DNA from 3 places in the Pediococcus claussenii ATCC BAA-344 genome. Region 2 is predicted to be linked to each of the others. Evidence: predicted binding sites of a transcription regulator. Region 2 holds the regulator's gene; each other region holds the start of a gene.
What was found. The regulator NrdR, encoded in region 2, represses ribonucleotide reductase genes. The targets are predictions, from matches to a motif close to ACACNATATATNGTGT.

Region 1: PECL_RS06355 (deoxynucleoside kinase) is a predicted target of NrdR. The motif match lies at 1,528-1,543, and genes of this name have one in related genera.
Region 3: nrdH (glutaredoxin-like protein NrdH) is a predicted target of NrdR. The motif match lies at 1,602-1,617, and genes of this name have one in related genera.

Annotation. Positions count from the first base shown of each region.
Region 1 covers NC_016605.1:1,283,386-1,286,603, forward strand. Annotated here, with positions in the region: gene serS (serine--tRNA ligase) at 1-577, opposite strand, end outside; gene PECL_RS06355 (deoxynucleoside kinase) at 836-1,468, opposite strand; gene PECL_RS06360 (amino acid permease) at 1,578-3,035, opposite strand; lysine riboswitch at 3,148-3,218, opposite strand, start outside.
Region 2 covers NC_016605.1:1,130,314-1,133,531, forward strand. Annotated here, with positions in the region: gene PECL_RS05455 (replication initiation and membrane attachment family protein) at 1-1,316, opposite strand, end outside; gene nrdR (transcriptional regulator NrdR) at 1,318-1,791, opposite strand; gene coaE (dephospho-CoA kinase) at 1,809-2,402, opposite strand; gene mutM (DNA-formamidopyrimidine glycosylase) at 2,395-3,218, opposite strand, start outside.
Region 3 covers NC_016605.1:495,545-498,762, reverse strand. Annotated here, with positions in the region: gene PECL_RS02340 (IS3 family transposase) at 1-791, opposite strand, end outside; gene PECL_RS02335 (helix-turn-helix domain-containing protein) at 788-1,321, opposite strand; gene nrdH (glutaredoxin-like protein NrdH) at 1,689-1,919, shown strand; gene nrdE (class 1b ribonucleoside-diphosphate reductase subunit alpha) at 2,023-3,218, shown strand, end outside.

The sequences.
Region 1 (3,218 bases), 150 kb from region 2:
CTTCAGTAAAACCAGCTTTGTTATTTTGATCTAGGAAAAAATTGTATATAGCTCGTTCTAATCGAGCTCCATCCCCAATATAATAAACAAAACGGCTTCCTGAAACTTTAGCTGCTCGTTCAAAATTCAAGATTCCAAGTTTTTCACCGATTTCCCAATGAGGTTTTGGTTCAAAGTCAAACTTTCTTGGTTGACCGTCCTTGCGCAATTCAACGCTTCCCTCTTCCGTTAGACTAACTGGAACGTCTGGATGTGGAATATTTGGTAAATGCGCAGCCATATCATCAACCTCTTTGGCTGAGTTCTGTAGTTTTTCATCGAGTTCTTTAATATCCTTACTTACGGATTGCATTTCCTTGATTTGTTCTGTTGCATCTTCTTTTTGACGTTTCTTAAGCGAAATTTGATCAGAAACCTCGTTGCGTAACTTTTTTAAATTTTCACTTTTAACGATTAAATCACGCCGTTCTTCATCCTTTGCAATTAACTTGTCAATTGTCTCGCCTTTTACACCACGTGTAGCCAACTTAGCCTTAATATCATCTGGATTATTTCTAATTAGCTTTAAATCTAACATATAAATTCCTCCTTATATCATAAAAAAACGAGCCTCTCTCCCAAAAATCATGGGACGAAGAGGCTCGTTTCGCGGTACCACCCAAGTTCACTGCAAAAATACAGTACACTCAAAAGAGATGATAACGGAATCACCGTGTGACACTACTCACCCGCATTCAACGTCGGAGTTTCGGTTAGCGACTCCCATCAACATCGCCTCTCTGTTAACCTACTTTAAACGTATCGCGTTTTCTCTAAAGACATTGTACGTAATTAATTACATTTCTGCAACTTTTGCATCAATTAGATCTAAAACCTTAGCACGTGCATCAACACTCTCAACAAAATCAAGTTGATCACCGTTAATCTTAATCTTGGGACTTTGATCATATTTGTCAAACCACTTAACATAACGTTGATTCAAAGTCTTATAATAATCGTACAATTCAGGATCGGCATCAATCTGCTCATATGATCGACCCCTTTTTTTAATTCGCTTTAACATTGTATCAAAAGAAATATCAATATGAATTAACAAATCAGGATTTTTCTGATATGAAAGCCTAGGCAATTCTTCCATCATGTTACTTAACAGTGAATCATAGATTGAAACTTCTGTATCAGTTGCTCTACCCATGTCGGCATTTAAATGAAACAACAGTGAATCCTCATAAATTGAACGATCCATTACGCTTCGCGACAAGCCAGAGGCAGCCTTGATACTATCCATCCGCTTATTTAAAAAATAAATCTGAAGCAAAAATGCGTACCGTTTTGGATCTTTGTAAAATAACGGCAAAATCTTGTTATCGTCAACTGACTCATAATAAGCTTGGCTATCCCAATGCTTAGTAAGTAACTCGGTAAGAGTTGTTTTCCCTGCCCCAATTGGTCCTGATAATGCAATCATGTTTGTTCCCCTTTTGAATTAAAAATAATGTTCATCTATAGTAACTATTCATAACATCAGCACTACATATTGTATCATCATTCTGATTCAAAACAATATCTTGATTTTTCTATTCTTTAGTGATATCTGGTTTGCTTAGATCAACTTCATCTAACGGAATCAAATGAGTCTTGTATTTTATCTTATAGTATAGGAACAAAATAATGAATAGTGGGATCGACATGTAAGTAATACCCATTGCTTCCCAATTCAAATGTTTAACTGCGTCTAAATCCTGTCCAATAATAACAACAATACTTAAAACAAAAGCAAACAAAGGACCAACTGGGAACCATTTAGCACGGTATTTTAAATCTGCTAAATCTTTTCCCTGCTTAACGTAGGCTCTTCTAAACCGCCAATGAGATACTGCAATCCCTACCCAAGCAACAAATCCAGTTAAACCACTTGCTGCAACGAGCCACATATAAATCTCAGGTCCTTCAATACTTGCAATAAACGTTAGCAATCCAACAATTGTTGTACCAACAAGAGCTGCCAAGGGAATTCCACGTTTTGTAGTTCTTTCGAAGAACTTAGCCGCATATCCTTGTTTAGCCATCGAATAAAGCATTCTTGTTGAGGCATACATACCCGAATTTGCTGATGACAGAACAGACGTCAAAATAACAGCATTCATAACGCCAGCAGCCCCAGCTAATCCCGCTCTTCTAAACACTAGAGTAAACGGACTAATTTTAATGTCGCTGGCTGAGGACCCTAATAAATCTGGGCTTGTGTATGGAACGATACATGCAATAACAAAAATTGCGAGAATATAAAAAAGCAAAATTCGCCAGAAGACTTGGTTAACTGCCTTAGGAACGCTTTTTTCAGGAGTTTCAGACTCCCCAGCTGTAATTCCGATTAATTCGGTTCCTTGAAACGAAAAACCTGCAACTACAAAAACACCCAAAACCGATGGAATACCACCAACAAACGGTGCTTTTTTATACACGAAGTTTTCAAGTAGTGTTGCATGTCCACCCATAATTCCAACAATCGTCAAAACACCTACAATCAAGAATACAATAACTGTTACAACTTTAATTATGGCAATCCAGTATTCCGCTTCACCAAAAGCCTTAACTGTCAAAGCATTAACTAAAAAGATTACCACTAAAGCCACCATACTCCATATCCATCCTGGAATATCTGGTAGCCAAAATTTCATAATAAGTGAAATTGTACTAATGTCAACGGCTACAGTTATTGCCCAATTAAACCAATAATTCCAACCCATGGCAAATCCAAACGCCGGATCAACATATTTAGTTGAATACGTTGCAAACGAACCAGAGACTGGCATATAAGTTGCCATTTCTCCCAAACTTGTCATTAAGAAGTACACCATAATTCCCATTGCAACATACGCAAATAATGCTCCACCAGGACCGGCTGTTGAAATGGCTGATCCACTTGCAACAAATAAACCAGTTCCAATACTTCCTCCTAACGCAATCATTGAAATATGGCGGGTTTTAAGCGCTCTTTCAACTTGATTGTTTTCCTCAACTTCCTTTGCCATAAAATGACCTCCTTAAAATTCGCAGAAGGCGCTAATTTCAACCTTTATGCAATAAAAAAAGTCTTCTTGAAAGCATCCGCTCACAAAAAGACCCGTTAGTATCACTAGTCAAATCGTAGATAGCGCTCCGCAACCGTATCTGGTTACGACAGTTCACACTCTGTTAAAATGTGCCCCAACCAA
Region 2 (3,218 bases):
TCAACAGAAGAATTACTTACTTTTTTACTACCTTTTTTACCAGTATTAGCTTGTATGGATGACTTTTTTGCCCACTCTGGCAAAGTCTCTTTGGCGACGACTCTTCTACTACGGTGACTAGCTGATGCAGGAGTATTTTGTTTTTGCTTTCGCTCTTTAATCTGCTTAATAGCTTCCTCTGGATTCTTGATTCTTTTCTTACTCCAGTCACTAGCAATTGCATCAAAGAAATTTTTATTAACATTTGTATTATCCTGATCAACAATAACATAATAAATCAATATATTGATCACGCTTAATGGCAGTACCTTGCGATTTACCATTTGTTCAACCGTATAACGTTCAGACGAAGTTACAACTCCACCAACTTGGATCTTAAGGTCGCTTAAAAATTCAATAGGCGCTAGCTCACGTGCAATCTTTGCCAACCGCTTTTCGCTTTTTACCAAATCTTTGTCAGAGCTCACTTTATCTTCTTTTTCTTCCACCACTTGATTGTCGCTAAACTTCTCACGTTGATACTGAAAAACAGCAGATTTTAACTTGGCAAGATCAATTTCATTCGTTCTAAAATCAGTTGATTGGTTTATTAATTTTGCCATCTCTGTTTCACTTATGTTATACAAAGTCTGTTCAACCATGATTAAATCATAATTATCTTTTAAGCTTTTGGGGTCCACATAGCTTGTTTCTAGCAAACTGCTCAGCAGATTAAAATCAAAATTCTTATTTAAAACTGGATCATTATTTTTTTTCTCTGAACCAATTGCTCTTCCAGCCTGTTTTACCAGACTAGAACTATCCACCAAATTTTGTTCAACCTGGTATATATCCGCCAAGGTGCTAGAGATTTTCTGAAATCCATTAAAGTCATGTTTAGTTCGCTTAAAATAATTTACTAGTTTTTTAAATTCTTCTTCACCAGTATTTTGAAGTAGTAATGTTGTTAGAAAGTTGTCTTTAAAAAAAGTCGCTGGTTGAGCTGGCAGCAATAGTCGATAAATCAGACTACTGTGTCCATCCGCCGGTTTACGAAAAGTCTCCATTAATCCAAGAGCTTCCACATACTTACGACCATTATCTAATTCATTAATGTTAAGCCTCAAGTTTGAACACAAAAAGCTATTCAAATGTCGCTGCAATTGAAACTTATCGATTTCTGACACTTTCCAAAGTTCAATAATGAGGCTATACGCTTCTGATGGCATTAGTGGTCGATATAAAACATCTAAAGTTTCACGCTCAACACTATTTAATTGACGGTCATTATCAATGATAAAACTATCATTTGGTGCTATCACATACTTTTCAGCCACTCTAGTGCTCCTTGTTTTTTCGTTCCTTTTTTATCATTTCTTGTAACTCATTCATAAATACATTCATATCTTTAAATTGTCGATAAACACTTGCAAATCGAATATAGGCAATTTCATCAATGTCTGGTAGCAAATTCATAACATACTCACCAATTGCTTGACTTGAAACTTCACTTTCTCCAAGTGCTCTGACCTTATTCTCAACTTTATCCACAATATCTGTCATTTCATCCATCTTTACTGGACGTTTTTCTGCTGCCCTAATAAGACCGCGTAAAATTTTATCTCGATCAAATTCCTCACGGTTCCCATTCTTCTTAATCACTAACAATGGAGTAGCTTCGACACGTTCAAACGTTGTAAAACGAAATCCGCAGTTTTCACATTCACGGCGTCTGCGAATTACCCTTCCTTCGTCGGTAGGTCTACTATCCACTACCCTGGAGCTATTATTATTACAGTGCGGACATCTCAATCAATTCACCTCATAAATTATCTTACTAATAAGTTGTTTTCAAGCCATTTTAACACTTGTAATTCTGTATCGGCAATTGTTCCACTATTATCAATGACAATATCAGCAAGCTTTTTTTTGTCATTCAAGCTCATTTGTGCATTGATTCGTTCTTCTGCTTCTACATTTGAAAGGGAATCGCGTTGCTTCAATCTCGATATTTCAGTTACGCGATCTACTGCAACTACCATCAAAAAATCTACATCATTTTGATACCCTTGTTCTAAAAGGATTGGTGCGTCAAGTACTACTACCCTGTTATTCCTTTTAAAATGCTTCAATTGCTTTAATATCATCCGTCTAATTTTAGGTTGCACAATTTCATTTAAAACGTTCAAAGCATTTTCATTTTTAAAAACAATGCTTCCTAATTTTTTCCGATCAACGTGTTTCCCCGTAATAATTTCAGCGCCAAATTGTTTAATCAATGCTTTCTGTACACTTTTTTTTTGCAAAATCTCATGTGCAATTTTATCAGCATCAACGATCGGAAATCCAATTTTTTTAAAATAATCACTCACTGTAGATTTCCCAGTAGCAATTCCACCAGTTAATCCTATAACCTTAGTCATTTGGCAACCTCAGCTTTTGACAATGAGGACAAAAATGAGTCCCTCTTTGAGCAACTTTTATTTTCTCAATCAAGGTTCCACAACGTGGACAAGGTTTCCCTTGCCGGTGATATACATTTAGCTGATTCTGAAAACTTCCTGCGTGCCCCGCTGCATTAAGGTATGAAAAAACTGTCGTGCCATGTGCATTAATTGCACGTTCAAGTTCAGAAAAAATATTAAGGCGTAACGCCTTTATTTCTTCGTCTGTTAACGTATTAGATGGCTGTAACGGGTGTACCTTGGTTAGCCACAAAACCTCATCAACATAAATATTTCCTAACCCTGCCACGTTTGACTGATTGAGAAGAAAACTTTTCATCCCCACTTTTTTACTTCGTAACCTCTGCGATAAATACTCAAATGTCAATGTCTCGGGGGTTGGTTCCGGCCCAATTGTTGCTAATCCTCCTACTGTCAACTCTTTACCGCTTGGAACCAGGTTCATTCTTCCAAACTTACGTGTATCATTATATCTTAGATCGCTTCCATCGGTGAGTTCAAAGATAACATGATCATGCTTGCTAAGCGGCTCTGTATGAGGTAAAACAGCGTACTTTCCTTCCATCCTCAAATGAGAAACCATTGAAAGGTTTTCACTGAATCTAAATATTAAGTATTTCCCGCGTCTTTCAATATCCAGGATTTTCTTTCCCTTTAGTGCAGACTTAAATTCATCAGGATTTGGCGAAACCATTTTGTCATATCGCACATTCACCTGTTTGATCGTTTTACCCTTAACTAAAGCTTCTAGCCCACGTCTAACTGTTTCAACCT
Region 3 (3,218 bases), 630 kb from region 2:
AATTCTCCAATATCTTTACACTGTGGAAATCCATTAAGACATTCTGTTTTAAGAAGATGAAAGAAGCTTTCAATTGGCGCATTATCAAGACAGTTTCCCTTACGAGACATGCTTTGTATAAATTTTTTTTCGGAGAGTTTATCGGTATAGTAATTCAATTGATAATGCCAACCTTGATCTGAATGAATTATTGGTTTTATTCCTTCCGGAATATTTTCTGTGAGTTCATCGAGTGTATCCATAATTAGTTTACTGTTAGGACCATTACTTACTTGAAATGCTAAAACTTCCTTGCTTGCTTCGTCAGTAATAGCTGAAACGTAAGCCCACTTAGTATCGGCCAAGCGTACTTGTGTAACATCGGTATGTAATACTTTGAAAGGTACGGTTTCATTAAAATGCTGATGTAGAACGTTACGGGCCACTTTTCCAACTGTACCTTTATAAGATGAATATCTACCATTTCTGTGGCGGTTATAAAGGCTTACTTGAACATTTAATTCATCCATCAAACGACGCACTACGGCGTCTGATAGATGGATATCTAATTTAATGAGCTCTTCTTGAACGCGACGATAACCGTAGGTTAGACGTCCGCGATATCTTCCGCTTTCGGCAATTTTTAGTATCTCTACTTTTACATCTTCATACTTATCTACATAATTTTTGATACGTTTACGTTCATCATGATAAGTCGCTTTCTTAAGTCCAATGGTCTTAAGAATATCGCCGACTTTATACCGGTTAGATTTCGGAAGAGACTCTTGTTCGACCCTGATCTGATCAACTATTTGTGTTTTCTTTCGTCCTTTGAGGTTCCGAACAGGGTCATTGATTTTTTTAAGATTTCGTTCTCCAATTTTGCATCATATAATTCTTGATTCTTTTTCGTCAATTCTTCACGAAGTTGATCGATTTCGTTCTTGTTTACTAACTTACGTAATTTCTTCTGATTATGTTTCACTTTGGTTTTTCTGCCTTTCGGATGAGGCTTCAAGGCTTCTATACCATACTGATTGAAGGCTGTCCTCCAAAGACTGATTTGACAAGAATTAACATCAAATTTTGCGGATACTTCGGCTAAAGTTTCATCATGAGTTTGATAGTAGTTTATCACATCAACTTTAAACTCAACTGAGAAACTTCGTTTAACTCTTCTTCGTTTAAGAGCGTCTGCGCCGCTCAAACGAAAGTTTTGTATCCATCTACCTACTTGTATTCGAGGCAAGTTACGTTTCTTTGAAAGAAGACTGATACTAATGTCACCTTGAAGATATTCACTAACGACTTCTGCTTTTAATTCTGAACTATATTTGACCATAGAAAAAGTGCTCCATAACTATTAGATTTCTTGTCTAACAATTATGGAGCACTTTATCTGTTGTGAACGTAAAAAAATTTTTTTTAAGCTCAAAAGTCCATGTTTCTTCTGCATGTTCAGCGTTTGGGTTCTCTGTAAAGTAATAATCTGTCATTGAATTAACCTCCAAATTCTACTAGTATAATACAGTAAAGTAATTACAGAATAAAACTGCAATTCTAAAATTTAATAATTTAAAAACAGCGTCACAGCACAATATATAGCAGAGTTTCATTTTAAGCCACTATATATTGTGCTTTTTTTGTTGTTTTTAATCTTTAAAGCGGTATACTTAATCCATAAACATTTTTGAAGAGAGGTCTTTTTTATGAGCGAAGTAACTATTTATACTAAAAACAACTGTATGCAATGTAAGATGACAAAGCGTTTTCTTTCGGAACACGAAATTCCATTCGTTGAAAGAAATATCAATACTAATCCTGAATACATTGATCAACTTAAGGCACAAGGTTTTCAATCTGTTCCAGTAGTTCAAGTATCTGAAGACAAAGCAATTGCAGGATTTAGACCAAACGAATTAAAAGCACTTGCTATGTAATTCAGGTATTCTTACACTTCCTGACCCAGTGAACGCTTCGTTTGATTAAACTTAACGGAGTGTTCTTTTTTATTTTTAGAACTCAACTGAAAGGATGAAAACAATGGCACTCAAAGACTTAAAAGATGTCACCTATTATGATTTGAACAACGAAATTAATATTCCAGTGAATAATCAAATTCCACTAAACAAAGATCACGAGGCACTAGAAGCTTTTATTACTGAGAATATTCGTCCAAATACCATGACTTTTAATTCCATTCAGGATCGCTTTGATTATCTAACTCGTGAAGATTACATTGATGAAAAAATCCTCAAGGAATACAGCCTAACCTTTATTGAGAAATTGTATGATTTTTTAAAAAGTCAAAATTTTCACTTTAAGTCATTTATGGCGGCTTACAAATTCTACGCTCAATACGCTCTACGCACAAATGATAATCAAACTTATTTAGAAAATTTTATTGATCGAGTTGCGATGAATGCCCTTTATTTCGCTGATGGTGATGAAGACTTGGCTATAAATATTGCTGATGAAATCATCCATCAACGCTATCAACCTGCAACCCCTAGCTTTTTAAATGCTGGACGAAAACATCGGGGTGAACTGGTCTCTTGTTTTTTAATCCAAGCACAAGATGACATGAATTCAATTGGCCGAACCATTAATTCAGCGTTACAACTTTCAAAATTAGGTGGCGGAGTAGGAATCAATCTTAGCAATCTTCGGGAAGCCGGCGCTCCTATCAAGGGAATTGAAGGTGCTGCAAGTGGTGTCGTTCCAGTTATGAAATTATTGGAAGACAGCTTTTCATATGCTAATCAGTTAGGCCAACGTCAAGGAGCTGGAGTTGTATACTTGAGTGTATTTCACCCTGACATTATCCAATTTCTATCAGCGAAAAAAGAAAATGCGGATGAAAAAATTCGCGTTAAAACCCTCTCTCTTGGTGTAACTGTTCCTGATAAGTTTTACGATTTAATCAAAGCTGATGCTGACATGTATTTGTTCAGCCCATATAGTGTTGAAAAAGAGTATGGGAAGCCTTTCTCTTACATTAATATAACTGAAGAATACGACAATATGGTTAATAACCCCAACATCACAAAAACCAAAATTAAAGCACGTAATCTTGAAAACGAATTATCCAAATTACAACAAGAATCAGGATACCCATACATTGTGAATGTTGACACTGCTAACCGTGAAAATCCAATTTATGGAAAAATTGTTATGAGTAACCTTTGTTCTGAAATCATGCAAGTTCAGACTCCATCAGTAATTGATGATAAACAAGA